DNA from 4 places in the Streptomyces sp. NPDC016845 genome. Region 1 is predicted to be linked to each of the others. Evidence: riboswitches for the same ligand, from Rfam matches in the RefSeq annotation. Region 1 holds a riboswitch; each other region holds the start of a gene.
The links. Region 1 has a riboswitch for cyclic di-AMP ahead of ACH4RC_RS24130 (transglycosylase family protein). Riboswitches for the same ligand answer to the same signal wherever they lie in the genome.
Positions count from the first base shown of each region.

Region 1 (7,462 bases):
CGTTGTCACCGAGGACCTTGGCCTGGCGCATGGCGTGCTGCGCGTTCGGCGGGCACCAGGCGTTCGGGTTGCCGTTCTTGCGGCCGACGAGGTCCGGGACCTGGGCGTTGTCGCCCGCGGCCCAGATGTAGTCGGTGCCCTGGACCTGCAGCGTCGCGCCGGTGTCCACGTGGCCGCGCGGGCCGAGCGGGAGACCGAAGCGGGCGAGCGCCGGGTTCGGCTTGACGCCGGCGGTCCAGACGACCGTGTTGGAGTCGGCCTCCAGGCCGTTGCTCAGCACCACGTGACCGTCCACGCAGGAGGGCATCGTCGTGGAGAGGTAGACCTCGATACCGCGGGACTCCAGGTGCTTGCGGCCGTAGACGCCGAGCTCCGGACCGACCTCGGGCAGCACCTTGTCGGCGGCGTCGACCAGGATGAAGCGCATGTCCTCGCGCTTCACGTTCTTGTAGAACTTGGCGGCGTCGCGCGCCAGGTCCTCGACCTCACCGATCGTCTCGGCACCCGCGAAGCCACCGCCGACGAAGACGAAGGTGAGCGCCTTGCGGCGGATCTCCTCGTCCGTCGTGGACTCGGCCTTGTCGAGCTGCTCAAGTACGTGGTTGCGCAGGCCGATGGCCTCCTCGACACCCTTCATACCGATGCCCACCTCGGCGAGGCCGGGGGTCGGGAAGGTGCGGGAGACCGCGCCGAGCGCGATCACCAGGTAGTCGAAGGGCACCTCGTACGCCTCGCCGACGAGCGGGGCGACCGTGGCGACCTTGCGGTCCTGGTCGATGGTGGTGACGCGGCCGGTGAGAATCTCGGCTCCCGGCACAGCGCGTCGCAGCGGGACGACGACGTTGCGCGGCGAGATGCTGCCTGCGGCGGTCTCGGGGAGGAAGGGCTGGTACGTCATGTACGAGCGCGGGTCGACGACCGTGACGGTCGCTTCCGCGTAACGCATCTTCTTCAGGATGCGTCGCGCCGCGTACAGGCCTACGTACCCACCCCCGACAATGAGGATCCTGGGACGCTCCGTGGTGCTCATGCCATCGAGTATCCACCCGTGTGGAGGGGGGTGCTCGTGCGCCCCTTCACAAGAACGGACGGTGCCTCTGCTACACTTCGCCGCCCACGTGACCCATGTCATGGTCGGCGAGGGGAACCACGGTGTACCGCCACTCGTTGCTCACCCCTCTTGAGCAGCCACAGTGAGCCTTCCGACGCACTGGACCACTCCCGGAGTTCACCCTCCCGCAACACGCGGGACACACCACGGGCAGGCCCCGCCACCCCACCTGGACGCCGCCGAACGGGCCTGTGGGCCACAAAGCGCGCCCAACAGGGCCGAATTCCTTGTGAAGAACTTCACGAACTTTGTCGCCGGGGCACGCGAAGAGCGTGTCGCGACCCCCTTCAACCATGCTCAGACGGGGCGCGACACGCTCAGGCGAGATCATTCGAAGGCCCTGCGGTCAGATTGCGGTCAGATTGCGGCAGGCCGCGGTCAGACCGCGGTCAGGCGAGCGACCAGGCGATTCCGTCCAGAATGTCGTGTTCGCTCACGACCACCTCACGGGCGCCGGTCCGCTCCATGACCAGCCGCAGCACGAGCGCCCCCGAGGCGATCACGTCGACGCGACCGGGGTGGATCACCGGGTTCAGGGCGCGCTGGTCGTGCGTGGACGTCAGCAGCCACTCCGTCAGCTCGGCGACCTTCTCGTAGGAGACGCGCGAGTGGTGGATCGCGGCCGAGTCGTACTCCTTGAGGCCGAGCGCGAGCGCCGCCACCGTCGTCACCGAACCGGCCAGGCCGACGAGCGTGCGGGCCTCGGCCAGCGGGACCAGCCCCGCCACCCGGTCCAGCGCCGCCACGATGTCCTCGCGGACCGCCTCGACCTGCGCGGCGGTCGGCGGGTCGGTGACCGTGCCGTCCTGCGCGACCAGGTGCCGCTCCGTCATCCGTACGCAGCCGATGTCGACCGAGTGCGCGGCGCGCACCTCCTCGTCACCGACCACGAACTCGGTCGAGCCGCCGCCGATGTCCACCACCAGGAACGGCGTGTCCAGGTCGGCCCGGCCCGTCAGCTCCTTCGTCGCACCCGTGAAGGAGAACGCCGCCTCCTGCTCACCGGTGATCACCTCGGGCTCGACGCCCAGGATGTCCAGGACGCCCCGGACGAAGTCGTCCCGGTTCGAGGCGTCGCGCGAGGCCGACGTGGCCACGAAGCGGACGTGCTCGGCGCCGTGCTCCTTGATCACTTCGGCGTACTCACGGCACGCCGCGAAGGTGCGCTCCAGCGCCTCGGGGGCCAGGCGCCCCGTCTTGTCGACGCCCTGGCCTAGCCGGACGATCGTCATCCGCCGGTCCAGGTCGACGAGTTCACCCGTCCCCGGATCCGCGTCCGCGACGAGCAGCCGGATCGAGTTCGTACCGCAGTCGATGGCGGCGACACGGGTCACTCGGCCACCTCCGGGGAGACGCACGGGCCCTTCTTCCACCACTCGGGCAGCATCTCGATCGCCTCGTCGCCCAGCGGGTTCACCCCGGGGCCCGCCGCCAGCGAGTGCGCCACGAGCACGTGCAGGCACTTCACACGGTCCGGCATGCCGCCCGCGCTCGGGAAGTTCTCCAGGACCTCGATGGCGTCACGACGGGCGATGTAGTCCTCGTGCGCCGCCCGGTACTGGCGCGCCAGCTCGGGGTCGGTCGCGAGCCGCTCCGTCATCTCCTTCATCACGCCGTTGGCCTCGAGGGTGCCGATGGCCGAGGCCGCGCGCGGGCACGTCAGGTAGTACGTCGTCGGGAACGGCGTGCCGTCCTCCAGACGCGGGGCCGTCTCGACGACGTCCGGGTTGCCGCAGGGGCAGCGGTGCGCGATGGCCCGCAGGCCGCGCGGCGGGCGGCCCAGCTGCTCCTGGAACGCGTGGATGTCGGCGTCCGTGGGCGCGGTGGGCTCGGTCTGGGGCGGGGGCGTTTCCATGCCTGTCTTTCACTTCGGTGTGGGGCGGGGTAACGGTGATCAGTTCGCGCGGTCGGCCTTGTCGACGCCGTCCCAGACGTTCGAGTACCAGGGGCGGTCGGCCGCGCCCTGCTCGTCCCGGCCGTCCTCGGTGGCGCGGGGATCGGGCACCACGTACCCGGTCTCCCCCGGCGCCACCATGTGCAGGCGCTCCCGGATCCGCTGCTCGGCGTAGGCGTCGTCCTGCCAGCGCGCCTTCTCGTCGCGCAGCCGCTCGACCCGGTCCTTCGCCTCCTGCTGCTGGCGTTGCAGGTCCGCGATCTCGCCGCGCTGGGACACGTACTGCCTCATCGGGTAGGCGAGCGCGACCACGAGCGTGCAGACGACGAGGGCGAGCAGCGCGGCCCGGCCGGTGAGGCGGGAGCGGCGGGCCTGGCGCTTGTTCTGCGAGCGGTAGACGCGCTCGGCCGTCTGCTCGCCGAGCACGCGCAGGCGGGTGGCGGTGGAGAAGCGGGCCGAGTCGCCCTGGCCCCTGCTCCTTACCTTTCCCGGCATTCGCCTGTCGCCTCCCCGATCCGAGCGCCGTCCGGCCGCCCACGTGCGTACGTCCCCGCACACGGTACGGGACCGAGTGCGGGGACGTACGGAACTACGGCGCCGGGGCGGTCAGCCCCTGCAACGCGGGAGCTCAGCCCTTGAAGCGCGGGAAGGCCGAGCGGCCGGCGTAGACCGCCGCGTCGTCCAGGATCTCCTCGATGCGCAGGAGCTGGTTGTACTTGGCGACGCGCTCGGAGCGGGCCGGGGCGCCGGTCTTGATCTGGCCGCAGTTGGTGGCGACGGCGAGGTCGGCGATGGTGACGTCCTCGGTCTCGCCGGAGCGGTGGGACATCATGCACTTGAAGCCGTTGCGCTGGGCCAGCTCGACGGCGTCCAGGGTCTCGGTCAGCGAGCCGATCTGGTTGACCTTGACGAGCAGGGCGTTGGCCGAGTTCTCCTCGATGCCGCGGGCCAGGCGCTCCGGGTTGGTGACGAACAGGTCGTCGCCGACGAGCTGCACCTTGTCGCCGAGCTTCTCGGTGATGGTGTTCCAGCCGGCCCAGTCGTCCTCGAACAGCGGGTCCTCGATGGAGACGAGCGGGTACGCGTCGACGAGCTCGGCGTAGTACTCGGTCATCTCGGCGGCCGAGCGCTGCTTGCCCTCGAACTCGTACACGCCGTCCTTGTAGAACTCGGAGGCGGCGACGTCGAGCGCGAGCGCGACCTGCTGGCCGGGGATGTAGCCGGCCTCCTTGATCGCTTCGAGGATGAGGTCGAGCGCGGCGCGGTTCGACTCCAGGTTCGGGGCGAAGCCGCCCTCGTCGCCGAGGCCGGTGGACAGGCCCTTGGTCTTCAGCACCTTCTTGAGGGTGTGGTAGACCTCGGTGCCCCAGCGCAGCGCCTCGGAGAAGGACTCCGCGCCGATCGGGGCGATCATGAACTCCTGGATGTCCACGTTGGAGTCGGCGTGCGACCCACCGTTCAGGATGTTCATCATCGGGACGGGCAGCAGGTGCGCGTTCGGACCACCGAGGTAGCGGAACAGCGGCAGGTCGCTGGCCTCGGACGCGGCGTGCGCGACGGCGAGGGAGACGCCGAGGATGGCGTTGGCGCCGAGCGAGCCCTTGTTGTCGGTGGCGTCCAGGTCGAACATCGCCTGGTCGATCAGGCGCTGCTCGGTGGCGTCGTAGCCGACGAGCTCCGGGCCGATCTGCTCGATGACGGCGAGGACGGCCTTCTCGACGCCCTTGCCCTGGTAACGGTTGGGGTCACCGTCACGGAGTTCGATGGCCTCGAAGGCACCGGTGGAGGCGCCCGACGGGACGGCAGCACGACCCGTGCTGCCGTCGTCGAGGCCGACCTCGACCTCGACCGTGGGGTTGCCTCGGGAGTCCAGGATTTCCCGGGCTACGACGACGTCGATGGACGGCACGAGCATCTCCTTCTGGGATGTGACACAACAGCGCGGGCGGCTGGCCCGCACCCCTGAGCGTAACCGCCCCGGGGGCATCGGCCAGCCGACCGCCCGTGTTGTGGACAACGCCGATAGCGAAATGTTTCCTAACGGAACAAAGACGGCGACCCCCGTTCCGCACACGTGCGGCGGAACGGGGGTCGCCTGAGCGAGCGGCCCTGGACCCGGCGTCCGCCGATGCCGGGTCGTCTAACTCCGGGGCTCCGGGGGCTCCGGGAGCTCCAGGGGTCCTACTTGAGGTGCAGCTGCTGGCCCGGGTAGATCAGGTCGGCGTCGGCGACGATGTCCTTGTTGAGCTTGAACACCTTCTGCCAGTTGGTGCCGTGCGCCTCGGCGATCTTGCTGAGCGTGTCGCCGGTGACGACCTTGTACTCGCCGTCGCCCTTCTCGACCTTCTTGCCGGTCGGGGTGGTGACGGTGTCCTTCTTGGTCTCCTGCTGCGGCTGAGCCTGCTGCTGCGGCTGCTCACGCTGCTGCGAGCGGGTCGTCGTGGAGGAGTCCGAGCGCTCCTGCTGCTGCGGCTGGGACTGCTGCGAGGACTGCGACTCGACCGGGGCGGAGTTGCCGGTGGAGGCGCCGGACAGGCCCACGCCGCAGCTCGGCCAGGCACCCTTGCCCTGCGAGGCGAGAACCTTCTCGGCGACCGATATCTGCTGCGCCTTGGAGGCCTGGTCGGCGGAGGACGCATAGGCGGTGCCGCCGTACGCGGCCCACGTCGAGGACGAGAACTGCAGGCCGCCGTAGTAGCCGTTGCCGGTGTTGATCGACCAGTTGCCGCCGGACTCGCAGGAGGCGACCTGGTCCCACTCGGAGGTGGAGGCGGCGGAGGCGCCCGTGGCACCCATCAGCGGAACGGCGACGGCGGCACCGGCGACACCCGCGAGGGTGGCGACACGGACAGCCTTGGACGGGCGACGGTGCTTGCCCTTGCTGGAAAGCAGCATGAAGGAATCCCCTCACCGACGCCTACGAGGTGAGCTGTCGGGTTCGGACCAGTGAGTGTCCGGCCGCGCAACCTTGTGCGCGGCTTAACCCCAAGCCGGCGGACCGGCGCTTACCTTGGGTCCCCCGCTCCTGCCTACGGCGCTGACGCGTCGACTGTTCCCGTACGGACGTTGGCAGGATTCGGCGTGACGTCCGTCGGGGCCCGCTGTGGCGAGCGGTGACGACGTTAAGCAGTCGATCCGCCCGATTTCAAAGACGATCAGGGTGTTTGAGACTCATGTCTCACTCTCGCAAAAGTGGACATACGCGCCTCAACCCTCCCTATTTTTCAGTTACTTTTCATCCGTTTCGAGGCCAAGATCCAGACTCTGACCAGGAAGGATGAGATCCGGGTCGGTACCGACCGTCTTCTTGTTGAGGTCGTAGAGGGCATTCCACCCGCCGTCGACGTTCTGCGCGGCCGCGATGTCCGTCAGATTGTCGCCGGAGCGGACCGTGTACGCGCTCTCGGCGCGGACCTCCTCGCGGGAGGCGTGACGGCCTTCACCCTGCCGGGAGACGGCGGTGTCGTCGGCGGCGCGGTCGCCCCGGTGGCGGCCGGCGGAGGACGCGTCCGGGCCGGCGTCGGAAGTGGCGTCCGTCTGCCCCGACTTGCCCGACTCGCCCTCTTCGGCGGTGCCGCTCGGCTCGTCGCTCGCCGTGTTACCGGGGGTATCGCCGGTGGCTCCGGCCGACGGGGCGTCAGATGCGGGCGCGTCGGCGTCCCCGGAGGAGCCGGAGCCGGATGTGCCGCCGTCCGCGCCCGACCCGCGCGCCTCGGACGCGCCACTCGCGCCCGGGTCCTGGTGACTCTTCTCTCCATCGGAGGCCGAAGAATCCGCCGAGTCCGCTGAATCCGACGAGTCCGCCGAGTCCGAGGCGCCGGAGGAACCCGCGGAACCGACCGCGTCCGGCGACTGGGCGAGGCCGGACGGCCGCGGGGAGACGCTCACCCCCGGGTCCACCTCGGCCGCGTCGTCGCTCTGCGTCAGACCGGCCACGATCGAGCAGCTGGGCCACACGCTGGGCCCCTTCGCCTGGAGCGCCTTCTCGGCGACGGCTATCTGCTGCGAACGGCTGGCCTCGTCGGCGGTCGGGGCGTAGTCGAGGCCCCCGTACTGCTCCCACGTCTCCTGCGACAACTGCAGCCCGCCGTAGTAGCCGTTGCCCGCGTCGAGGCTCCACTGCCCACCGGACTCACACTCGGCGAGCTTGTCCCAGGTGGTGGTGGTTGCGGCGTTCGCGCCCGTCGCGGCGAGCAGCGGGATCGCGATGGCGCTGCCGGTGACACCGGCGGCGACGACCAGAGCAGGGGCCTGACGAGGGCGACGGTGACGACCGTTCCCGGTGAGCATGCGGTTGCCTTTCGCGAGACTGATGCAGCACGCGACAGGGTGGCGGAAGTGGTGCCGGTTGTGCCTGTGTCGCGATGACTGGTGAACGTAGCGGGACTCGAACGCTTGTCACAAGTCGATGCAGCGCAGATCACGTGAAAGTCACGAAGTTGAAAATCTGTCAGCTT
Region 1 is NZ_JBIRPI010000010.1:97,112-104,573, forward strand. It holds gene ACH4RC_RS24105 (NAD(P)/FAD-dependent oxidoreductase) at 1-1,030, opposite strand, end outside; gene ACH4RC_RS24110 (exopolyphosphatase) at 1,501-2,445, opposite strand; gene ACH4RC_RS24115 (DUF501 domain-containing protein) at 2,442-2,966, opposite strand; gene ACH4RC_RS24120 (septum formation initiator family protein) at 3,006-3,500, opposite strand; gene eno (phosphopyruvate hydratase) at 3,634-4,914, opposite strand; gene ACH4RC_RS24130 (transglycosylase family protein) at 5,187-5,900, opposite strand; cyclic di-AMP (ydaO/yuaA leader) riboswitch at 5,905-6,097, opposite strand; gene ACH4RC_RS24135 (transglycosylase family protein) at 6,234-7,295, opposite strand; gene ACH4RC_RS24140 (cytochrome P450) at 7,456-7,462, opposite strand, start outside.

Region 2 (7,462 bases), on a different contig from region 1:
CCGCTCTACTGGCGGTCGGTGGTGGTACGGAACCCGGGGCTGCCGAAGGGTTATCTGCGACGGCTGGCGGCGGCTACGGCGGCGGGCCTGAAGACGCTGTGACGGCGTAGCCGGGGAGGGCGGGCCGGGTGCGGGGCGGAACCGCCCGTGCTCCGAGCCGCGGGGTCCGAGTTGTGTTTGCAAGGAATGGGTGGATGGGACCTTCTCCCGCCCGCCCACCCCCCCCGCTCAACTCCGCGTTCGACACGGACAGATGACTTTCGGCGATCGGCTTGCGACGGACCGTGAAACGCGGAGCGGACCCGGATCAACAGGTGTACGACGTCGCCGACCGCCTGCGCTCCTGGCGCATCTGACCCCTGCCCGGTCCGCCCCGGTCCCGGCCGGAACGCACCGTTCAGGCCGCCCCGCCCGCCATCCGGTTCATCACCCCCATGCGGTTGGACGCGTTGATGAGGCTGATGAAAGCGATGAGTGCGGCGAGCTGGGACTCGTCGTAGTGCTTGGCGGCGCGCTCCCAGACGTCGTCCGGGACGCCGCCCGCCGCGTCGGCGATGCGCGTGCCCTGCTCGGCCAGTTCGAGAGCGGCGCGCTCCGCGTCGGTGTAGACGGTGGCCTCGCGCCAGGCGGCGACCAGGTGGACGCGGGACGCGCTCTCGCCCGCGTCGGCGAGGTCCTTGCTGTGCAGGGCGGTGCAGTAGCCGCAGCCGTTGATCTGGCTGGCCCGGAGGAGGACCAGGTCCTGGGTGGTCTTCGGGATGCGGGAGCCGGTGATGAGGGCCTGGCTCGCCGAGGCGAAGTACTTCAGGGCCTTGGCGACGACCGGGTCGCCGAAGAGGTCGAGGCGGGGGCTGTGCGCGTGGTGCTGCGTCCGGGTCTCCATGACGTCACTTCATCCTTCGGTACGGTTTCCGCGGCGCCGCGACCTCGTGGCGCGGCGTCCTGTCGGGCATGGGATGCCGGTGGCCGGGTCGCTGTGACGTCGCTGCCGTGTGACCTGAATCACCCGTGCCGTCGCGGGCGCGGGTGTCACAGGCGGACGCCGACCGGTGTCCCGTGTGCGAGCCGACCCGATGTGGAACAGGACAGGAGCACCCATGGCCGCCGCCCCCGACCCCGCCACCGAGGCGTTCGTCGCCCACCGCAACCTCCTCTTCACCGTCGCCTACGAGATGCTCGGCTCCGCCGCAGACGCCGAGGACGTGCTCCAGGAGACCTGGCTGCGCTGGAGCGGCGTGGACCTCGCGACCGTGGTCAACCAGCGCGCGTACCTCGTCCGGATCACCACCCGCCAGGCCCTGTCCCGCCTCCGTACGCTGGGCCGCCGCAAGGAGTCGTACGTGGGTCCCTGGCTCCCGGAGCCGCTGCTCACCGCGCCCGACGTCGCCGAGGACGTCGAACTGGCCGACAGCGTCTCGATGGCGATGCTGCTCGTCCTGGAGACCCTCGCGCCGACCGAGCGCGCGGTGTTCGTCCTGCGCGAGGTGTTCGACCTCGGCTACGACGAGATCGCGGAGGCCGTCGACAAGAGCCCGGCCGCCGTCCGGCAGATCGCGCACCGGGCCCGCGCGCACGTCGCCGCACGACGGCCGCGCGGCAGCGTGTCGCCCGCCGAGACCCGCGGCGCCCTCGCCGCGTTCCAACGGGCCGTCGACACCGGTGACCTGCAGGGCCTGCTCGACATCCTCGCCCCGGACGTCGTCTTCCTCGGCGACGGCGGCGGCGTCGTACAGGCCGCCCTCGCGCCGATCGTCGGCGTCGCGGACGTGACCGAGGTCCTCGGCAGGTTCACCGCCTCGGGTGTGTCGGCCGAGCCGGTCCGGCTCAACGGTGCCCCGGGCCTCATGCTCCGCCTCGGTGGCGAACTCGTCGCCGCCCTCGCGGTCCGTATCGACGACGGCCTGGTCACCGGGCTCTACGCCGTCCGCAACCCGGAGAAGCTGTCGCGGGTGGACCGGGAGACCCCCGTGAGCCGCTGAAACGGCCGTGTCCGCTCCTACGCCACCCGCGTCGCCCCCGCGAACGGCATCTGGTCGATCGGCGCGATCCGCACCGGCGCGCTCGGGTTCGGGGCGTGGATCATCTGGCCGTTGCCGATGTAGAGGCCGACATGGCTGATCCCCGAGTAGAAGAACACCAGGTCACCGGGGCGGAGCTGAGAACGCGGGACGCGCCGGCCCGCGTCGATCTGCGCGTACGTCGTGCGCGGCAGGGACACGCCCGCCGCGCGGTACGCGGCCTGCGTCAGCCCCGAGCAGTCGAACGCGTTCGGCCCGGTGGCGCCCCAGACGTACGGGCTGCCGAGCGCGCCCCGCGCGAACGAGACCGCCGCCGCGGCCCGGGAGTCGGGCGCCGCAGCCGTACTCGCATCACCTCGGGCCGTGGACCGCGAAGCCCGGTCGGAGGCGCCCGTGGCCTGCGCCCGGTCCGCCGGTGTCAGCCGGTCGAGCAGCGCACGCGCCTCCGCCAGCTTCCCCGTCACCGTCTTCTTCTGCTTCTTCAACTCGGCCTGCTGGACACGGAGTTGCGTCAGCGTCTGGTCCGCCTGCGTCCGCAGCTGCTCGATCTCCCGCAGCTCCTTGCGGACGTGCGCGATCGTGGACGCCTGCCGCGTGCCGACGCGGTCCGCCATCGACGCCTCGTCGAGGTAGCGGTCGGGGCTGGAGGAGAGGAGGAGCTGGACGGACGGGTCGACGCCGCCCGCGCGGTACTGGGCGGCCGCGACCGAACCGAGGCGCTCGCGATGCGCGTTCAGGGACTCGGTCCTGCGCGACGCCTTGTCCTGCAACGCGGTTACCTGCTCGCGGGCCTGCCCGGCCGTCTCCTTCGCGCCGTTGTACTTCTCGGTGGCGACCTCCGCCTCCTGGTAGAGCTGGTCGACCTTCGTCCTCACCTGAGCGGGGGTGGGGTCCGGCTCCGCGTGCGCCGCGCCGCCGTCGAGGGCGGTGACGGTCGCCGCGGAGGCGAGGGCGAGGGTGGCCGCGGTGCGGACCGTACTGCCACTGAGAACACGCTGGCGGGGCTTGCGATGCGCTGCCGGCACGAAGTGCTACGTCCTTCCGGTCGTACTGCCGCCTTCTCGCACGTCCGGCGGCGACCCGCACAGGGGGAGCGGGGCGCCACCGGACTTCTTCTCGGCGGTGGTGTCCGGCTGCCGCCCCTGGCCCGGGCGGCGGTGGGGAGCCGGTCACCTGAGCAAGGACGCTAAACCTCCGCGTAACGGGTCGGCCGCGCATTGTTCGCAACTGTCCCCTTTGTTGCGAGCGGTGGCGGAGAGTGACAGCCCGCTGTCCGGCGACGCCCGCTGTCAGGCGACGCCCGCTGTCAGGCCGCGACAGGCACCCCATTAGGCTCCGGAACCATGGACGTACTCATCCATCTCTTCGTCGGCCTGCACATCGTCGGCATCGCTTCGCTGCTCGGCGGCTTCCTCACGCAGATGTCGGCGCTGGGCCGGGGTGAGGCCCGCTTCAACAAGGCGATGCTGCACGGCGCCCTGACCATGCTGGTCACCGGCGTCGCCCTCGTCGGCCTCAACCAGGCCGACGACAACACCGTGAACAACATCAAGATCGGCGTGAAGCTCGCGATCCTGATCGTCATCCTCGGGATCGTCTATGTGAAGCGTGACGAGGAGAAGGCGGAGAAGGGCCTGTTCGCGGCCGTCGGCGCGCTCACCCTCGCCAACATCTTCATCGCCGTGCTCTGGACCTGAGCCGCCTGCCCGAGCCGGGGTCGGCAGGTTCGGGCGGTGCCGCACCGCCCGAACCCGGCCCGGCCGCAGTCAGGCGGGCCGCACCACGCTGTGGATCGAGGACGTGCCGTCGTAGTAGATGGACTCCTCGCGGACGTACGCGCCCGGCTTCGGCGCGTGGATCATCATGCCGTCGCCGAGGTACAGGCCGACGTGGCTGATGTCGTCGTAGAAGAAGACCAGGTCACCGGGTTGGATGTCGGACAGCGCGACCGTCGTGCCGGACTCCACCTGGTCCCAGGTGGTGCGCGGCAACGAGATCCCGGCGGCCTTCCACGCCGCCTGGGTGAGCCCCGAGCAGTCGTACGAGTCAGGGCCCGTGGCGCCCCACACGTACGGCTTGCCCTCCTGGGACTTGGCGAACGCCAGCGCCTTCGCCGCCTTGGCCGCGTAGCCGGACGAGGTGCTGCCGGAGGTGTCCGACCCCGTGGACCCGGTGGAGCCCGACCCCGTGGACCCGGTGGAGCCCGACCCCGTGGACCCTGTGGACCCGGAGCCCGAGTCGGCCTGCTCCTGGGCCGCCTCCTCCGCCGCCTTGCGCTTGCGCTCCTCCTCCGCCTTCTGCTTCGCCGCCAGCTCGGCGGCCTTCTCGCGGGCCGCCTGCTCCTTCTTCTTCTCGATCGCGGCGAGCCGCTGCTTCTCCTCCGCCGTCAGCTCCGAGAGCAGCACGCGCGCGTCGGAGAGCTTCGACTGCACGCTCTGCTTCGACGTCCGCAGATCGGTCTGCGAGGAGGTGAGCTGTCGCAGGTTCTCCTGCGCCTCGGTGCGCTTCTTCGCGGTCGCCCGCTGCTGCTCCTGGTAGTCGTCGACGGCCTTCTTCTGGTCGGCCGTCATACGGCTCAGCAGCCGGTCCTGCGCGAAGTAGTCCTCGGGATCGTCCGCGAGGAACATCGTCGCGGTGTCGCTCATCCCGCCCGTCCGGTACTGCTCGGCGGCGAACCGGCCCAGCTCCTGGCGGGCCGTGTTCATCTTGTCGGTGCGCTTCGCGATGTCGTCGAGGAGTTTGTCGACCTGCCGTTTCTTGCTGTCGGCCTGCTCCTTGGCGGCGTTGTACTTCTGCGTGGCGGTCTCGGCCTGCCGGTACAGGCTGTCGACCTTCTTCCGCACCTCTTCGAGGCTCGGCTTCGCCGGCGCGGGCGCTGCCTGCGCGGTCTGCGAGAGGAGGGCGACCGAGGTGAGGGCGGCGGTCGTGATCCCGACCGCGGGGGTGGTGCGCAGGCCACCGGTCATCCGGGAGCGCGTGCGCGGCTTGCGGTGCGACGCCAAGGCTGGCGACTCCTTCCGTGGTCCGCCTACCGGGTTAGCTGTCGGGTTCGGGCGTACGGAAGGCTGCCCTACGGCCGGCTGCCCGCTGTCGTTGTCGCTGACGTCGACGACGGGCCTTCGGGCCGATTCACCCCAAGGTCGGTGGGTCCCCGGTTCCCTGCCTCACGGCGTACGGGACTCGGCGGGGGCTGCCCGCTCGCCGCGGCGCTCGCGGTCGTGGGGACGGACTGCCCGCGCAGCACCGTAGCCAACTCGTGTTGCTGCTGTGAAGGACGTTGTTCGATATGCCCGATACATTTTCGTGACCTTGGCGACAGTGAGGCGCCGAGTCCTGAAGGAGGGGGCGGGGTGTCAGTGGGTCCGCCTAGACTCGTACGGCGATGAGCAGCCTCTTTGACGACAGCTTCCTGGCGGGCCTCCAGAACCGGACCGATGGGCCCCCGCCGCCGCCCGACAGCGAGCACGAAGGACCGGAGCCCGAGCCGATCCCGGACGATCTGTTCGGCGGGAAGTTCGACGCGCCCCCGGCCAGGGACGAGTACTACCGCGGCGGCGCGCCCCGCCCTGCCCTCGACCCGGCGGCGCTGCTCGACGGGCTGAACGAGAACCAGCGGGCGGCCGTCGTGCACGGAGGCTCGCCCCTGCTCATCGTCGCGGGCGCCGGTTCCGGCAAGACCCGCGTCCTCACCCACCGCATCGCCTACCTCCTCGCCGAGCGCGGTGTGCACCCCGGCCAGATCCTCGCGATCACCTTCACCAACAAGGCCGCGGGCGAGATGAAGGAGCGCGTCGAGTCCCTGGTGGGCCCCCGGGCCAACGCGATGTGGGTCTCCACCTTCCACAGCGCCTGCGTGCGCATCCTGCGCCGCGAGTCGAAGAAGCTCGGCTTCACCTCGTCGTTCTCGATCTACGACGCCGCCGACAGCAAGCGGCTCATGGCCCTGGTCTGCCGCGACCTGGACCTCGACCCGAAGAAGTTCCCGCCGAAGTCCTTCAGCGCCAAGATCTCGAACCTGAAGAACGAGCTGATCGACGAGGAGGACTTCGCCAAGACCGCGGCCGACGGTTTCGAGAAGTCCGTCGCCCAGGCGTACGCGATGTACCAGTCGCGGCTGCGCGAGGCGAACGCCCTCGACTTCGACGACCTGATCATGACCACGGTCAACCTGCTGCGCGCGTTCCCCGACGTCGCCGAGCACTACCGGCGCCGCTTCCGCCACGTCCTGGTCGACGAGTACCAGGACACCAACCACGCGCAGTACGCGCTGGTGCGCGAGCTGGTCGGGCCCACGGAGGGGGAGGACGCCGACCCCGCCGAGCTCTGCGTCGTCGGCGACGCCGACCAGTCGATCTACGCCTTCCGCGGCGCCACCATCCGCAACATCCTCCAGTTCGAGGAGGACTACACGGACGCGACGACGATCCTCCTGGAACAGAACTACCGCTCCACCCAGACGATCCTCAGCGCGGCCAACGCGGTGATCGAGCGCAACGAGTCGCGCCGCCCCAAGAACCTCTGGACCAACGCGGGCGCCGGCTCCCAGATCACCGGCTACGTCGCGGACACCGAGCACGACGAGGCCCAGTTCGTCGCCGAGGAGATCGACCGGCTCACCGACGCCGGCGAGGCCAAGGCCGGGGACGTCGCCGTCTTCTACCGCACCAACGCGCAGTCCCGTGTCTTCGAAGAGATCTTCATCCGCGTCGGCCTGCCCTACAAGGTCGTCGGCGGCGTCCGCTTCTACGAGCGCAAGGAGGTCCGGGACGTCCTCGCCTACCTGCGCGTCCTGGCCAACCCCGAGGACTCCGTCCCGCTGCGCCGCATCCTGAACGTGCCGAAGCGCGGCATCGGCGACCGCGCCGAAGCCATGATCGACGCCCTCTCCCAGCGCGAGAAGATCTCCTTCCCGCAGGCGCTGCGCCGCGTCGACGAGGCGTACGGCATGGCGGCCCGCTCGACCAACGCCGTGAAGCGGTTCAACACCCTCATGGAGGACCTGCGGACCATCGTGGAGTCCGGCGCCGGACCGGCCACCGTCCTCGAGGCCGTCCTCGAACGCACCGGGTACCTCGCCGAGCTGCAGTCCTCCACCGACCCGCAGGACGAGACCCGCATCGAGAACCTCCAGGAACTCGCGGCCGTCGCCCTGGAGTTCGAGCAGGAGTCCGCGCAGGCGGACACGGACGCCGAGGGTACGGGCGAGGGAGAGGGAGAGACCGGAGGCGCCGACCTCTCCGCCTTCCTGGAGCGGGTCGCGCTCGTCGCCGACTCCGACCAGATCCCCGACGAGGAGGACGACGGCAGCGGCGTCATCACCCTGATGACCCTGCACACCGCCAAGGGCCTCGAATTCCCCGTCGTCTTCCTGACCGGCATGGAGGACGGCGTCTTCCCGCACATGCGCTCCCTCGGCCAGACCAAGGAGCTGGAGGAGGAGCGCC
Region 2 is NZ_JBIRPI010000003.1:37,933-45,394, forward strand. It holds gene ACH4RC_RS10505 (TetR/AcrR family transcriptional regulator) at 1-102, shown strand, start outside; gene ACH4RC_RS10510 (carboxymuconolactone decarboxylase family protein) at 398-883, opposite strand; gene ACH4RC_RS10515 (RNA polymerase sigma-70 factor) at 1,098-1,979, shown strand; gene ACH4RC_RS10520 (NlpC/P60 family protein) at 1,997-3,043, opposite strand; gene ACH4RC_RS10525 (hypothetical protein) at 3,362-3,715, shown strand; gene ACH4RC_RS10530 (NlpC/P60 family protein) at 3,785-5,020, opposite strand; cyclic di-AMP (ydaO/yuaA leader) riboswitch at 5,028-5,214, opposite strand; gene pcrA (DNA helicase PcrA) at 5,401-7,462, shown strand, end outside.
Region 2: another riboswitch for cyclic di-AMP. It lies ahead of ACH4RC_RS10530 (NlpC/P60 family protein); the one in region 1 lies ahead of ACH4RC_RS24130 (transglycosylase family protein).

Region 3 (7,462 bases), on a different contig from region 1:
CTGTCGGCCGTCGCAGCGGCGGCGGCCCGGCGCACGGAGGAGGTCTGTTCCTCCTGGTCCAGGCCGAGCAGCCCCTGCGGCAGCACGAGGACGGCCTGCACTCCCCCGTAGATGTTGGACTGCAGCCGTACGGTGATGCCGTGGCGCCGCGCGAGCTGGGAGACCACGAAGAGGCCGATGCGCCCGTCCTGGAGCAGGCTCGACACATTGACCTGGTCGGGGTCGGCGAGCAGCGCGTTCATCTTGTTCTGTTCGGTGACCGGCATGCCGAGCCCGCGGTCCTCGACCTCGATGGCGAGCCCGGAGGTGACCAGGTTGGCGCGGAGCAGGACCTGGGTGTGCGGGGCGGAGAACACCGTGGCGTTCTCGACGAGTTCGGCGAGCAGGTGGATGCAGTCGGCGACGGCGTGCCCGCGCAGGGTGCCGTCGATCGGCGGCACGAGTTTGACCCGGGAGTACTGCTCGACCTCGGCGATCGCGGAGCGCATCACCTCGGTCATGGAGACGGGGTGGCTCCACTGGCGGCGGGAGACGGCGCCGCCGAGCACCGCGAGGTTCTCGGCGTGGCGCCGGATGCGGGTGGCGAGGTGGTCGACGTGGAAGAGGCCCTTGAGCAGGTCGGGGTCCTCGACGTCGTTCTCCAGGTCGTCGAGGATGGAGATCTCGCGGTGCACCAGCGACTGCAGGCGACGGGCGAGGTTCACGAAGACCTCGACCTTCTGCTGACTGCCCGCCTGGCTGGAGAGCTGGGTGGCCTGGACGACGGCGGTGACGGCGACGTCCTGGGCGCGTGCCAGGTCGGCGGCGAGCTGCTCGATGTCGTCGGCCCCTGCGGGCGCCGCCTTGACGGTGCGGCGCGGCGGCGGCCCCTCGCCCTTGCGCAACTGGTCGACGAGGGAGCGGAGTTCGGCCTGACCGCGGGCGCTGGTGCGGCGCAGTACGAGGACCCGGTCGCGGACGGTCGCGGCGGCGCGCTCGGCGGCGAAGGCCGCGATGACGATGCCCGCGACGGTGACGACGCAGGCCCCGCCGAGCACCGCCCACAGGGCGAGGCCGGGCCGCACCCCGCCGGCCCGTACGAGGAAGAGGACGGCCGCGCTCGCGGCGAGCGCCACCGCGAGCGGCGGCAGGACGGCGAGGCGCAACAACTGGGGCCGTATGTGGGTCTCGGCGGGGCGGGGTGCGGCCCGCCCCGCCGGCCTGCCGTGCCGGCCGCCTTCGCGACGTTCTGCGCGGGCGGCAGGCTGGCGGAGCTGCGACATACGGGGTCCTCGTCCTCGGTTCCCTCGGGGTCTGGGCAGGCCGGAGCGGCGGCAGGAAAGATCGACCAGGCGTCGCGCGGCGAGCACTCACGGTAGTCGGCAACGCCTCACACGCGGTGGGCAGTTGCCAAACTCCGGCGGCCGAGATCCCGCTCTGGTATGAGCCCTCGCACGGCAGACCGAATACGCGGACGGGAACCGGAACGCGGACGCCCCGGCCGTCAGGGACGGCCGGGGCGTTCTCACGAAGGGTCGGTCAGCGGTCGCCCGCCAGGTCCAGCTCGGCGGGGGCCGGGCCGCCCTCCTTCAGTTTCGGCACCGTACGGTCCCAGTGCCGTACGACGGGCTCGCAGACGCCGCGCCACCAGGCGTCGGTCGGCAGCTCCCCGCCGGGCTCGAACGGTTCGCCCGGCTGTGGGGTGGCAAGGGCCTGGCCGGCGTCCTCGGCCACGTCCATGGACCACTCGCCGGGCTCGGCCCACGCGTGGGGCGCCAGGTTGAACGTGCCCCAGTGGATCGGCATGAGCACGCCGTGCGGCTGTCCGCCCTGGAGGTCGAGGTGGGCGCGCAGGCCCTCCTCGGGCGTCATGTGGATGTCGGGCCAGAACTCGGCGTACGCACCGACCTGGATCATCGTCACGTCGAACGGTCCGTGCGCCGCGCCGATGTCCTGGAAGCCCTGGAAATAGCCCGTGTCACCGCTGTGGTAGACGCGGTGCCCGGGTCCGGCCGCGACCCAGGACGCCCACAGGGTGTGCTGCGGGTTGCGCAGGCCACGGCCGCAGAAGTGGCGGGCGGGCGTGGCCGTCAGGGTCACGTCGCCGATCCGGGTCGACTCGTGCCAGTCCAGCTCGCGCAGCCGGTCCGCCGGGACACCCCAGTGCTCCAGGTGCGCGCCGACGCCGAGCGGCACGGCGAAGACGGTGTCCGTCCCCGCGAGGGCCTTGATGGAGGGCATGTCCAGGTGGTCGTAGTGGTCGTGCGAGATGACGACCACGTCGACCGGGCCGAGCGCCGCGAGGGGCAGCGGCGCCGGGTGGAGCCGCTTGGGCCCCGCGAACGCGAACGGGGAGCAGCGCTCGCCCCACACCGGGTCGAAGAGCACTCGTACGCCGTCGATCTCCACGAGGACGCTGGAGTGGCCCATCCAGGTGACGCGCAGCCCGCTCGCGGCCGGTTTCGCCAGGTCGGCGACGGTGGTGGCGTGGACGGGGACGGTGCCCGTCGGGGCGCGCCTGGCCCGCTCCTCCTTCTGGAAGTAGACCTTCGCGAAGTCGAGCATCGAGCCGTCGGGCTTGGTGCGGGTGCCCTGCGGGTTCTGGAACTGCCCGTCGGCGAAATTCGGCGACCTGCGGATCCGCGCAAGGCGGGCGCCCGTGGCCTCGGTGCCGAAGGCCGCGGGCTGGAGCGAACGCAGCCCTGGAGTCAGGGAACGTGGCACAGCGCCTCCCGTTGATCGATCAAGGTATTCCATTATGAGCCGCGGGCGCGGAGGTCAGGAGGCGGACTCCAGATGCGCCTTGATGAGGTGCGGGTCCACGAAGCCCTTGGCCGTCACGCGGTCCCCGGAGGACTCCCCGCGCAGCCTGCGCCCGATCCACGGCACCAGGAACTCGCGCGCCCAGTGGATGTCGTCGCGCCGCACCGCGAACGTGCCGCGCGGCGGGAGGAGCGGCCACGCCTGCTCGGGGTCGGCGGGCACGTCGAGGCCGAGCGCCTGGGCGGCGCGCAGGGCTACGCGGGTGTGGCCCTCGGCGGAGAGGTGGAGGCGGTCCTCGTCCCAGGCCCTGCGGTCGTGGATGGACTTGAGGGACCAGAGGTCGAGCACCGGGCAGCCATGGCGGTCGGCGATGGCGCGTACGTGCATGTTGTACGTGGCGATCTTGCCGCGGAGGTGCTTGAGGACGGCCACGTCGCGGGTGTCGAAGCCGGTGGCGACCATGACGGTCCCGGCGGCCTCGGCGAGCCGGGCGACGGCCTTCTCGAACCGCTCGGCCACGTCGTCCGGGTCGGTGCCGGGCCGGATGATGTCGTTGCCGCCCGCGACGACGGTGACGAGGTCGGGGGCGAGTTCGACGGCCTTGGGAACCTGGTCCTCGACGATCTGGTCGAGGAGTTTGCCGCGGACGGCGAGGTTCGCGTAACGGAAGGTGTCCTCGGGGGCGCGGTCGTCGAGGAGGACGGCGAGCCGGTCGGCCCACCCGACGAAGCCGCCGTCGGGGCCGGGGTCCCCGACCCCTTCGGTGAAGCTGTCCCCCACGGCCGCGTAGGACCGAATCGTTCCGCTGTTCGTCGCGCTGACCGTGCCGCCGCTGAGTGCTCTCGATTCGTTTGCCACGACCACACATCTTTCACCTTCGGATGTGACCTACGCGATCGTAACCAGGGGTTGACGAGGGGTGAGAAAACACACTCGGCGCCCGGGGAATAACCCCGGGCGCCGAAGAACACGCAGGTGCGGTGGTGTCAGATGCTGACGCCGTGGCCGCGCAGGTACGCGACCGGGTCCACGTCGGAGCCGTAGTCCGGGGACGTACGGATCTCGAAGTGCAGGTGCGGCCCGGTGACGTTGCCGGTCGAGCCGGACAGGCCGATCTGCTGGCCGGCGGTCACGGTCTGCCCGGCGGAGACGCCGAGGGACGACATGTGGGCGTACTGCGAGTAGCGGCCGTCGGCGTGCTTGATGACGACCTCGTTGCCGTAGGCGCCGTCCCAGCCGGCCGAGACGACGGTGCCCGGGCCGACGGCCTTGATGGCGGTGCCGGTGGGCACGACGAAGTCGGTACCGGTGTGGTAGCCGCTGGACCACATCGAGCCGGAGGCGTGGTAGGCGGTGCCGGTGGAGCCGTCGACGGGCTTCACCCAGCCGGAGCTGTCGCTGCTGCTCGCGGTGGCCGTGGTGGAGGCCTTCTGCTCCGCGCCGTCCAGCGTGAGCTTCATGCCGGGCTTGATGCGGTCGGCGTCCGAGCCGACGACGTTCTTGTTGGCGTCGTACAGCTTCTTCCAGCCGCCGTCGACCTTCTGCGCGTCGGCGATCTTCGAGAGCGTGTCACCGGACTTGACCGTGTAGGTCTGCGCGGTGGTGTCGCCGGTCGCCGCGTGGGCGCCGGTGGCGCCGATGAGCGGCAGGGCGAGCGCGGCCCCGCCGGCCGAGACGACGGCGGCGGCGCGGGTGATGCGCCGGGTCTTCGAGCTGCGGTGCTTTCCCTGAGCGGGCATGCCGGTTTTCCTCTCCGTCGCCTACGAGGTGAGCTGTCGGGTTCGGGCTGGAGCTGCCCGGCCGCGCCCGCCGTACGGGACACGACTTCACCCCTAGCCGCATGGGGGAATTCCCTGGCGGCGTTCTGCCTGTGGGTCCCCCGCTCCTGCCGTCACGGGTCGTTGTACGGGATTCCGGGCGGCGGCAGGATTAGGCGTTCCGTCCGGAGTGAATGGTGACCGTAATGCAGTGGCAAAGGCGGCGACAAACAGCGAATTCGCCGGAGGGCCCGCTTTCTTGATCGTCTGAGGGTTTCCTGTGTCACCCAGCGTCAATGGACAACCTTTTCCGCCGTTACGCCGCTTAGGAATTCCGCAGAATGCAATGCCGGTCGGTCGCCACGGACGGTCACGGTTATGAGCCTGCTCACCCTCCCGGCCCGGGGACCGTCCGGAGCGTGTGTCGTATCGTCGGAGCGCGCCCGCCGACACGAGCAACGCGGGCGACTCGACCCGGGAGGAGCCCCCGTGACGCAGCACGCCCCGTCCACCGAGCCCGAGCTGACCGGAGTGCGCAACTTCCGGGACGTGGGCGGCCTTCCGGCCGTGGACGGCCGGCGCGTGCGCCCGGGTGTGCTCTACCGCAGCGGCCACCTCGCGCACGCCACCGCCGAGGACGCCGCGTTCCTCGCCGGGCTCGGCCTGCACACGATCTTCGACTTCCGCAACGACGCGGACCAGCGCCTCGACGGCGCCGACGTGGAACTGCCCGGCGTGCGCAACGTGAACCTGCCGCTGACCGACCCGGCGGACGGCGCCGAGTTCTGGCGGATGGTGCGCGACGGGGACATAGAACAGCTGCGCTCCCTCCTGTCCGAGGGGCGCGCGGCGAACCGCATGATCACGTCGTACCGGGCGATCATCTCCGAGCGCACCGCCGAGCACAGCCGCGTCCTGCACGCGCTCGCCGAGGACAGCGTGCCCGCGCTGATGCACTGCGCGGCGGGCAAGGACCGCGCGGGCCTGTCGGTCGCGGTGACGCTGCTCGCCGTGGGCGTGGAGCGGGACGCCATCGAGGCGGACTACCTGGAGTCGAACGCCAAGCACCGGCGCTACAAGGTGCGGCGCAGCGGCACCACGGCCGACACCTACTCCCCCGAGGTCATGGAGCTGCTCAGCCCGCTCTTCGACGCCCGCGCCGAGTATCTGCGCGCGGCGTTCGACACCATCGAGGAGACCTGGGGCACCGCGGACCGCTACTTCGCGGAGGGGCTCGGGTTTGGCGCGGCCGACCGCGACCGGCTGCGCGAGCGCCTCCTCGACTGAGGCCCGGCCGCGCTTCTCACTGGTTGGCGCCCAGCGTGAACAGCATGTAGATGAAGGCGGCCAGGGCGTGGCCCGCGAAGACGTAGACGAGGACCCGCACCCAGATGCCGCGGGGCAGCTTGTCCTCGATGTCGCGGTTCTCACTCATGTCAGACCTCTCGGGTCGGGCCGGCCGCCGGGCCGAGGCACAGCGCGGCGGTGGGGCTCTGCAACAGGGTGTGTACGAAGAGGAGCTCGGCCCCGCCCCGGTCCGCGGCGGCGATCCGGTGCGGGGTGAGCGAGTCGAAGTGGGCGCTGTCGCCGGGTTCGAGCCGGTAGGACGTGTCGCCCAGGCGCAGGTGGAGCCGGCCTTCGAGGGCGTAGAGCCACTCCTCGCCGGGGTGGACGCGCACGATGTCGCCCTGCGATCCGTAGGGCACGTGGACGCGCAGGGCCTGCATGCCGCGGCCCGGGGAGCCGGCCTGGAAGTAGGTCCAGCCGCCGGCCTCGGTGGCCTCCATGGCGTCGGCCCGGACCACGGCGCCGCGGTCGGCCGGGGCCTCGCCGAGGAGTTCGGAGACCGTCGTACCGTAGATACGGGCGAGGGCGAGCAGCATCGGCAGCGACGGCTGGCGCCGGCCGGTCTCCAAACGGGACAGATGCGCCGGTGAGAGCCCCGCGGAGCCGGCGGCGGCCTCGAGTGTGAGGGCGGCGCGGTGGCGCAGGGCGCGCAGCTGGGGTGCGACGGCGGGCAGCTCGGCGGGGGCCGCCTCCTCCGGCAGGGCAGGGATCATACTTCGCATTGAGCCAGAGCCCTGCCCTGGAGGCAAATTTCTTGCCTCAGAGACAAACCGCAGGAGTCTTCGGTCTACCGGTTGGCGACCGCCTGCTTGATCAGTGTCCTGCCGAAGTCCCACATCAGGCCGCCGCCGCTGTGCGCGTCGTCCATGACGGCCGTGAACGCCTCCACGAAGCGGTCGATGTCCGCCTCGTCGATCACCAGCGGCGGGATCAGCTTGATCACTTCTAGGTGGTCGCCGGAGACCTGCGTGAGGATGCGGTGCTTCTGGAGCAGCGGCACGACCACCATCTGCGCGAAGAGGCCCTTGCGCGCGGCCTGGAGCATGGCCCAGCGGCTGCGCAGCTTCAGCGACTTGGGCCGGCCGAACTCGATGCCGATCATCAGGCCGCGCCCGCGGACGTCGCTGAGCAGCTCGTACCGGTCGATCAGCGCGGTGAGGCGGGAGGCGAGCAGTTCGCCCATCACGCGCGCGTGGGCGACCGTCTCCTCGTCCTCCATGACGCAGAGGACGGCGAGCCCTGCCGCCATGGCCTGCGCGTTGGCGCCGAAGCTCGCCGAGTGGACCAGGACGCGGTCCATGGACGAGTAGACCTTCTTGAAGATCCAGTCCTTGCCGATCGTCGCCCCGACGGGCACGTAGCCGCCGGACAGCGCCTTCGCCACGCAGACGAGGTCGGGCTCGACGCCGTCCTCGTGCTGGTAGGCGTAGAAGTCGCCGGTGCGGCCGAGCCCGGTCTGCACCTCGTCGGCGATCAGCAGCGCCTTGTGCTTGTGGAGCAGCTCCTGCGCGGCGCGCAGGTAGCCGGGCGGCGCCTCGTGCACGCCCTTGCCCTGGATCGGCTCGACGATGAGCCCGGCGACGTCGCCCTTCTTCAGCTCCCGCGCGAGTGCGTCG
Region 3 is NZ_JBIRPI010000001.1:882,918-890,379, reverse strand. It holds gene ACH4RC_RS03700 (sensor histidine kinase) at 1-1,262, opposite strand, end outside; gene ACH4RC_RS03695 (MBL fold metallo-hydrolase) at 1,519-2,736, opposite strand; gene ACH4RC_RS03690 (SGNH/GDSL hydrolase family protein) at 2,758-3,600, opposite strand; gene ACH4RC_RS03685 (M23 family metallopeptidase) at 3,729-4,481, opposite strand; cyclic di-AMP (ydaO/yuaA leader) riboswitch at 4,487-4,672, opposite strand; gene ACH4RC_RS03680 (tyrosine-protein phosphatase) at 4,989-5,786, shown strand; gene ACH4RC_RS03675 (DUF6126 family protein) at 5,803-5,934, opposite strand; gene ACH4RC_RS03670 (helix-turn-helix domain-containing protein) at 5,936-6,559, opposite strand; gene ACH4RC_RS03665 (aspartate aminotransferase family protein) at 6,634-7,462, opposite strand, start outside.
Region 3: another riboswitch for cyclic di-AMP. It lies ahead of ACH4RC_RS03685 (M23 family metallopeptidase); the one in region 1 lies ahead of ACH4RC_RS24130 (transglycosylase family protein).

Region 4 (7,462 bases), on a different contig from region 1:
GCGGTCCCGCATCCGCGCTGGTGGGAGCGGAAAGGTGTACGGGCCACCGCACTGGCCACACTGCTCGCGGTGTCCGGCGCCGTCATCGCGGCGCTCGTCCGCGAGCAGACCGGCACGGAGGGGTTCCTGGTCGGGCTCGGCCTGGCCCTGGTGCCCGTACCGCTGCTGATAGCCGCGTTCCGCTGGCTCGACCGGGTGCAGCCGGGACCCTGGCGCAACCTGGTCTTCTCCTTCGCCTGGGGCGCCTGCGCGGCGGCCCTGATAGCGATCGTCGCCAACAGTTTCGCGACCCGGTGGATAGAGACCGCCACCGCCGACCCGACCGGCGCCGACACCCTCGGTGCCACCGTCATAGCCCCCGTCGTCGAGGAGAGCGCCAAAGCCGCCGCCGTGCTGCTCGTCTTCCTCTTCCGCAGACGGGACTTCACCGGTGTCGTCGACGGCGTCGTCATCGCCGGGGTCACCGCGACCGGCTTCGCCTTCACCGAGAACATCCTCTACCTGGGCAACGCCTTCGGCACCGACCAGCTCACCGGCACCGGCCCGGGTCTCAGCTCGGTGACGGCAGCCACCTTCTTCGTCCGCGTCGTGATGTCGCCCTTCGCGCATCCGCTCTTCACCGTGCTCACCGGCATCGGCTTCGGGATCGCCGCCGTCCGCGCGCCCGAGCGCGGCAAGGTCCGCCGCATCCTGATGCCGCTCGCCGGGCTGCTCGTCGCGATGGCCATGCACGCCTTCTGGAACGGCTCGTCGTCCTTCGGCGAGTACGGCTTCTTCGCTGTGTACGCGGCTTTCATGGTTCCGGTGTTCGGCCTCGTCACGTGGCTCGCGATCTATCTGCGCCACCGCGAACTGCGCACCGTGCGGACCGAACTCACGCTCTGCGTGGGCGCGGGGTGGCTGGCCCCGCCCGAGCCCTTCGCCCTCGGCTCACTCAAGGCGCGCGGCCTGGCCAGAGAGTTCGCCGCGCACTACGGCGGCAAGGAGGCGGAGCGCGCGGTCACCGAGTACGAGGCGTACGCGACCTCGCTCGCGCTCCTGCGCCACCGCGCCCGCAAGGGCGGGGCGGGCGCCGACTTCGCCGTACGGGAGCGGGAGCTGCTCGACGCGCTGTGGGAGCGGCGCGGCTACGCGCGCGCGGCGCTGGCGTACGCCTCGCAGATAGCCGCTCCCATGTGGCGCCCGCCGGTGTACGCGGCGCCGATGGCACCCGGCGCCGCGTATCCCCCGTACCGCTACTGAGCGGTTCTCAGGCGGAGGCGTCCGTGAGGCGGCCGACCTCTTCGTCCGTGAGGGTCAGGTCCGCCACCGCGAGGAGCGCGGGCAGCTGCTCGACCGTGCGTGCGGACGCGATCGGCGCGGTCACGGTGGGCTGCGCGGCGAGCCAGGCCAGGGCGACGGTGGCGATCTCGGCGCCGCGCGCCTGCGCGATCTCGTCGAGGGCGGTGAGGACCTTCTGGCCGCGCTCGGTCTCCAGGTGCTTGGCGGCGCCGCCCGCGCGCCGGCTGTCCACGCTGACGCCGGGCCGGTACTTGCCGGTCAGGAAGCCGGAGGCGAGCGCGTAGTACGGGACGGCCGCGAGCCCCGCGCGCGAGGCGATGTCCCGGCGGCGGCCCTCGTAGGTGTCGCGGGAGACGAGGTTGTAGTGCGGCTGGATGGCGACGTAGCGGGCGAGGCCCTCGCGCTCGGAGAAGTCGAGGGACTCCTGGAGGCGGTCGGGCGAGATGTTGGAGACGGCGATCTCGCGCACCTTGCCGGCCTTCACCAGCTCGTCGAGCGCGCCGATGATCTCCTCGACGGGGATGGTCTCGTCGTCGTCGAAGTGCGTGTAGTACAGGTCGATGTGGTCGGTGCCGAGGCGGCCGAGGGAGGCGTCGGCGGCGGCCTTGATGTTGGCGCCGCGCAGGCCCTTGAAGTCGGGGTGGCGGGCGACCTTGGTGGCGATGACGACATCGTCGCGGCTGCCCCGGGCCTTGAGCCACTTGCCGATGATCGTCTCCGACTCGCCGCCGTGGTTGCCCTCGACCCAGGCCGAGTACGAGTCGGCCGTGTCGAGGAAGTTGCCGCCGGCGGCGGTGTAGGCGTCGAGCACATCGAAGGAGGTGGCCTCGTCGGCGGTCCAGCCGAAGACGTTGCCGCCGAGGGCGAGCGGGAAGACCTCCAGGTCGCAGGAGCCGAGCTTGCGCAGGGGAGAAGAAGTCATGTGGTCATTCAACGCCCCCGCGGAAGCGAGTGTTCGGTCATACGGCCGTCAGAGTGCCAGGCCCTTGCCGCGCAGCCAGGCCGCCGGGTCGACGCCGGTCGCGTCCCCGCCGGGGTGGACCTCCAGGTGGAGGTGGGCTCCGGTGACGTTGCCGGTGGCGCCGACGCGGCCGATGACGTCGCCGGTCGAGACCTGCTGGCCGACGCTGACGTTCATCGAGGACTGGTGGCAGAACCACAGCTCGGTGCCGTCGTCGAGGGTGAGGATCGTGCGGTAGCCGTACGCGCCCGCCCAGCCGGCCTCGGTGATGGTGCCGCCGTGGATGGCGTAGATCGGCGTACCGGTGGAGGCGGCGAAGTCCAGGCCCGTGTGGTAGCCGGAGGACCACATGGAGCCGGGCTGCCCGAACGTTCCGGTGAGCGTGTAGGAGGCGACGGGGAGCTTGAAGCTCCTGGCCAGCTTGGCGAGGCGCTCGGCCTCGGCCTTCTTCTTGGCCTCCTCCTCCGCCTTCTTCTTGTCGGCGGCGGCCTTGGCCTCGGCCTTCTCCCGCTTCGCGGCGGCCTCCTCGGCGGCCTTCTTCGCCGCGGCCTCCTCGGCGGCGGCCTGCGCCTTGGCGTCGGCGGCGTCCTGCTGCGTCTCGGCCTGCTGCATGATGCGGGTGCGCAGCGCCTCACCGGCGTCCGCCTGCCCGCCGCTCATGGCGGTGAGCGGGGCGGTCTCGGCGGTGTCGGCGGAGGGGGCGGGGTCGTCGGCCATGAGCGCGCCCACGCCGGGCAGCGACGTGGCCTCCGGCAGCGAGTCCGTGACCGCGGAGAGGTCGGGCAGGGATATCTGGACGGCGGGCTTGCCGCCCTGCGCGGTGGCGATGCCGCCCGCGCCGACGGCGGCGATCACGCCGACGCCGAGGACCGTGGAGCTGCGCGCGAGGCCGCCGCGCTGGCGGGCCACGCGGTGCTTGCCGCGGACGGGGCGGACGGACTCCTCGGTGGGGTTCCACTCGTCGAAGCTCGTGCGCGGGGCACCGAAGCCGCCGTCGTCGGCCGGCTGGGCGGGGTACCCGGAGAGTTCGGGGGCAGGACGGTTCGACGCCACGGGGGCGCTCTCCTTTCCTTCCTTCTCGCCTACCGGGTTAGCTGACGGGTTCGGAGCAGGAAGGTCTCCTACGAGCACGGTCCGGCGCCCGGAAAGCGTCGGAACGATGCCTGATTCACCCCAAGTTGGTGGTTCCCCGGCTCCCTTGCGGGATTAGGCGCGTGCGCACGGAGCCGTCGCTTGTGACGGCTGGGACGACCGCGCTGCGTTATCGAACGTTAATAGACAGCGGACAGTAATTCCAAGCCGTTCCTGCCCCGTTAAACCTCACAGTTTCTGACCTAGTGTCAATTGTTATGCGGAGCGACGCCGTTCGGTCACCCCTGGTGACGTCGATCAAGGACGGCGGACGGCCAGCAGCGCCATGTCGTCGCTGGCCCCTCCCCCGGTGTGCAGACGCACCTCGTCGGCCAGCGTCGCGAGAAGCTCGTCGGGCCCCGGGAAAACGCGTCCGGTGAGCCGGGCCGCGGGGTCGTAGAAGATGCCCTTCGCGTCCCGCGCCTCGGAGAGCCCGTCCGTGTAGAGCAGCAGCGTCGCCGCGGGCGGGAACTCCGCCTCGGTCGCCCGGTCCGGCCAGGAGCCGAGCTCGCCGAGGCCGAGCGGGAGCGCCGCCTCGGCGGGGCTGATCACCCGGACCCGGCCGTCGCCGTGCAGCACGACCGGCTCGGGGTGGCCGCGGTTGAGGATGCGCAGGAGATCGCCGCCGTGCGGGATCTCGGCGAGCACGGCGGTGGTGAACCCCTCGAAGTCGTCGATGCCGCGCCGCCGCGACCCCTCCCGGGCCAGCGCCCGCTCCAGGCGCTGGGCGACCGCCTCCAGGCTGTCCTCCTGCTCGGCGGCCTCCCGGAACGCCCCGATGACGACGGCGACGGCGGCGACCGCGCCCATGCCCTTGCCGCGTACGTCGCCCACGACCATCCGTACGCCGTGCGGAGTGTCCTGCACCGCGTACAGGTCGCCGCCGATGAACGCGTCGGCCTGCGCCGCCTCGTAGCGGGCCGCGATGGCGAGACCCCCGATCCGTCCGGCCGGGCGCGGCAACACCGCGAACTGGGCCGCCGCCGCGATCTGCCGCGCGGAGGCCAGCTCCTCGTCGCTGCGGCGCTTGATCCGGTTGATGAAACAGGCCAGGAGGCAGACGGTGGCGACGGTCGCCATCTCGGTGTAGACGCCGCTGTGGAACAGCTCGTATCTGAGGTGTACGGCGACGATGGCGGCGATCGAGGCGACTCCGGCGGCGATGGTGCTGCCCAGCGAGAAGAACGGGGCGGCGACCAGCGGCGCCGCGCTGAAGAGGGGCGAGCCGGCGAACCCGGACGGCGTGCAGTACTCGTAGACCGCGCCGCCGATGATCAGCAGCAGGGGCAGGATCCGCAGGAAGAAGGGCGTGCCGGGGGCGTCCGCCGGATGCCTGTGCCGCCCTCCTCGCTGCCCCACCACGTGTCTCCTGCCGTCCGCGCCCGCTGTCCGGCGTCTCACCAAAGGGTTCCCGGGGAGGAGGCCGGGGGGCGACCGGTACTGCTCCGTCCGGGTCAGGGCGGGAATGCGGGAAGGGCCGCGCAGGCGCGCCGAAAACGGAACGAGGCCGGAATCTTGGAAGATTCCGGCCTCGGCCTTCAGTAGCGGGGACAGGATTTGAACCTGCGACCTCTGGGTTATGAGCCCAGCGAGCTACCGAGCTGCTCCACCCCGCGTCGGTGAACACAACACTACGCCATCAGGGACGATGAATGCCAATCGCGCCCGTGTCCGGCGCCTCCCGAGTGGCGTTAAGAGGACATGACCTCAACACGACGAGCCCTCACCGCTGTCCTGCTCGCTGTCGGCGCCACCGCGATCGTGGCCCCGGCGGCGCAGGCCGACACCACGCCCAACGCGGCGGGCAACATGATCTCCCCGACCGCCACGCTTGACGCGGTCACCACCATGGCCATCCCGGCCGCGCACCGTGACGAGGTGCCCCGCACCGCCGAACAGCTCCAGGGCCTCAACCAGCTGAACAAGCTGAGCGAGCTGCACCAGCTGACGGACCTGGTGGCGCCGGTCACCGGCCTGCTCGGGGCGTAACGGCTCCCGGCGAGGTATCCGGACACACGAGAGGGGCAGCTGCGCTCAGCAGCTGCCCCTCAGGTGTGTCAGCTGTTCCCCGTGCCGTTGGCGGACAGCGCCGAGATGTCGTCCAGGATGTGCGACAGCGGCTCGTCCTGCTTGGCCTGCGTGGCGTTCTCCGCACACTGCTGGTTCTGCGGCGCCGACAGGACCGGGATGTCCTGGACTCCGACGTTGACCAGACCCACGATGTTCTGGACGTTCGCCTTGACCGGCAGGCCGACACAGAGCTTGTTCAGCGTGCCCTGCACCAGGGTGAGCTGCGGACTCTGGTCCCCGTCGGCGGAGGAGTTGCCGAACGCGTCCTGAGCCCCGTTGCCGCTGGCGGAGTTGGTGCCGTTGTCGTCACCACTGGCCAGAGCCTGGGGAGCGGCCACCGCCGACAGGCCGGCGACGGAGGCGGCGATCGTTGCGGCTGCCCACAGCTTCTTCATGTGAATTCCCTTCATGACCGAACTCCGTTGACGGAGTCACGGTTAGACAACTGGCCAGAATTACTACGGTTGCGAACCCTGACCCATTCGGGTTAGTCATGCGCCCCGGTAAAACAAAGTTGGGCCGCCGATTGTGGCGGCCCAACGCGTGCGGCGTACGGATCAGTTGTTACCGGTGCCGTTGGAGGAGAGAACCGGGATGTCGTTCAGGATGTGCGACAGCGGCTCGTCGCCCTTCGCCTGCGTCGAGTTCTCGACACACTGCTGGTTCTGCGGGGCCGACAGGATCGGGATGTCCTGGATGCCGACGTTGACGAGGCCCACGATGTTCTGGATGTTCGCCTTGGCGGGCAGGCCGATGCAGGGCTTGTTCAGGGAACCCTGGATGAGCGCCATCTGCGGGCTCATGTTGCCGTACGTGGCCGAGTTGCCGAACGCCTGCGACGCGCCATTGCCGCTGAACGAGGTCGTCGGGCTGTCGTCCCCGTTCGCCAGCGCCTGGGGCGCGGCCGCCGCGGAGATGCCGACGAGAGACGCGGTGACGGCGGCAGCCGCCACAGCCTTCTTCATCATGAGAGATTCCCCTTCAGTTGTTTCCGAGAGCATCCGTATCAACTACGCGCGAGCCGGTTTGGTTGCCCGAATTCACTCGGACGGGGAACCGCACGCCATGCGGATAATCAGACTCTCGGCACAACGGGTGAATCTGCGGAACCATCGCGTTCCCGGGGAGTTGTTCTTTTCGCAGTAACCGGTGCCTGTCAGAAAAGGAACAGAAAAAATGCTCAAGAAGGCAATGGCTGCAGCTGCAGTCGCCGTGTCCGTAGTCGGCATCTCCGCGGCGGCCGCGCCCCAGGCGCTCGCGAACGGCGACGACAACGGCACCACCTCGGCCAGCGGCAACGGCGCGCAGCAGGCATTCGGCAACTCCTCGACCGACGGCGACATGAGCCCGCAGCTCAGCCTGGTCCAGGGTTCCCTGAACAAGCCCTGTGTCGGCCTGCCGGTCAAGGCCAACATCCAGAACATCGTGGGTCTGGTCAACGTCGGCATCCAGGACATCCCGATCCTGTCGGCCCCGCAGAACCAGCAGTGTGTCGAGAACTCGACGCAGGCGAAGGGCGACGAGCCGCTGTCGCACGTCCTCGACGACATCCCGGTTCTCTCCTCCAACGGCACGCAGAACAACTGATTCAGCTGCGCACCCGGTCCGGGCCGCCCGCATCGTTCGACCGCGGGCGGTTCGGGCCTTTTTACCGGGCGTCGGTCCGCTTCGTCGCCCGGTCGGCACAGTTTCCTCAGCCGGTGCCGGCTCGTTTGCTTTGCGGAGTCCCAAGAATTTTCCTCGGTAAGAAGGAGAAAAGCATGTCTCTCAAGAAGAGCGTCACGATCGCGGCCGGTGCCGTCATGGCCTTCGGTATCGCGGCCCCGGCATTCGCCGACGCCGGTGCGCAGGGTGCGGCCGTGAACTCCCCGGGTGTGCTCTCGGGCAACAACGTGCAGGCCCCCATCCACATCCCGGTCAACCTCTGCGGCAACACCGTCGACGTCATCGGTCTGCTGAACCCCGCTTTCGGCAACCCCTGCGCCAACGACTGACGCGCGACCGCGCGGTGTTTCTCCC
Region 4 is NZ_JBIRPI010000022.1:19,579-27,040, forward strand. It holds gene ACH4RC_RS34065 (PrsW family intramembrane metalloprotease) at 1-1,242, shown strand, start outside; gene ACH4RC_RS34070 (aldo/keto reductase) at 1,250-2,203, opposite strand; gene ACH4RC_RS34075 (M23 family metallopeptidase) at 2,252-3,295, opposite strand; cyclic di-AMP (ydaO/yuaA leader) riboswitch at 3,307-3,465, opposite strand; gene ACH4RC_RS34080 (PP2C family protein-serine/threonine phosphatase) at 3,632-4,732, opposite strand; tRNA gene ACH4RC_RS34085 (tRNA-Met) at 4,916-4,989, opposite strand; gene ACH4RC_RS34090 (hypothetical protein) at 5,075-5,362, shown strand; gene ACH4RC_RS34095 (rodlin) at 5,431-5,838, opposite strand; gene ACH4RC_RS34100 (rodlin) at 6,001-6,411, opposite strand; gene ACH4RC_RS34105 (rodlin) at 6,620-7,030, shown strand; gene ACH4RC_RS34110 (chaplin) at 7,204-7,437, shown strand.
Region 4: another riboswitch for cyclic di-AMP. It lies ahead of ACH4RC_RS34075 (M23 family metallopeptidase); the one in region 1 lies ahead of ACH4RC_RS24130 (transglycosylase family protein).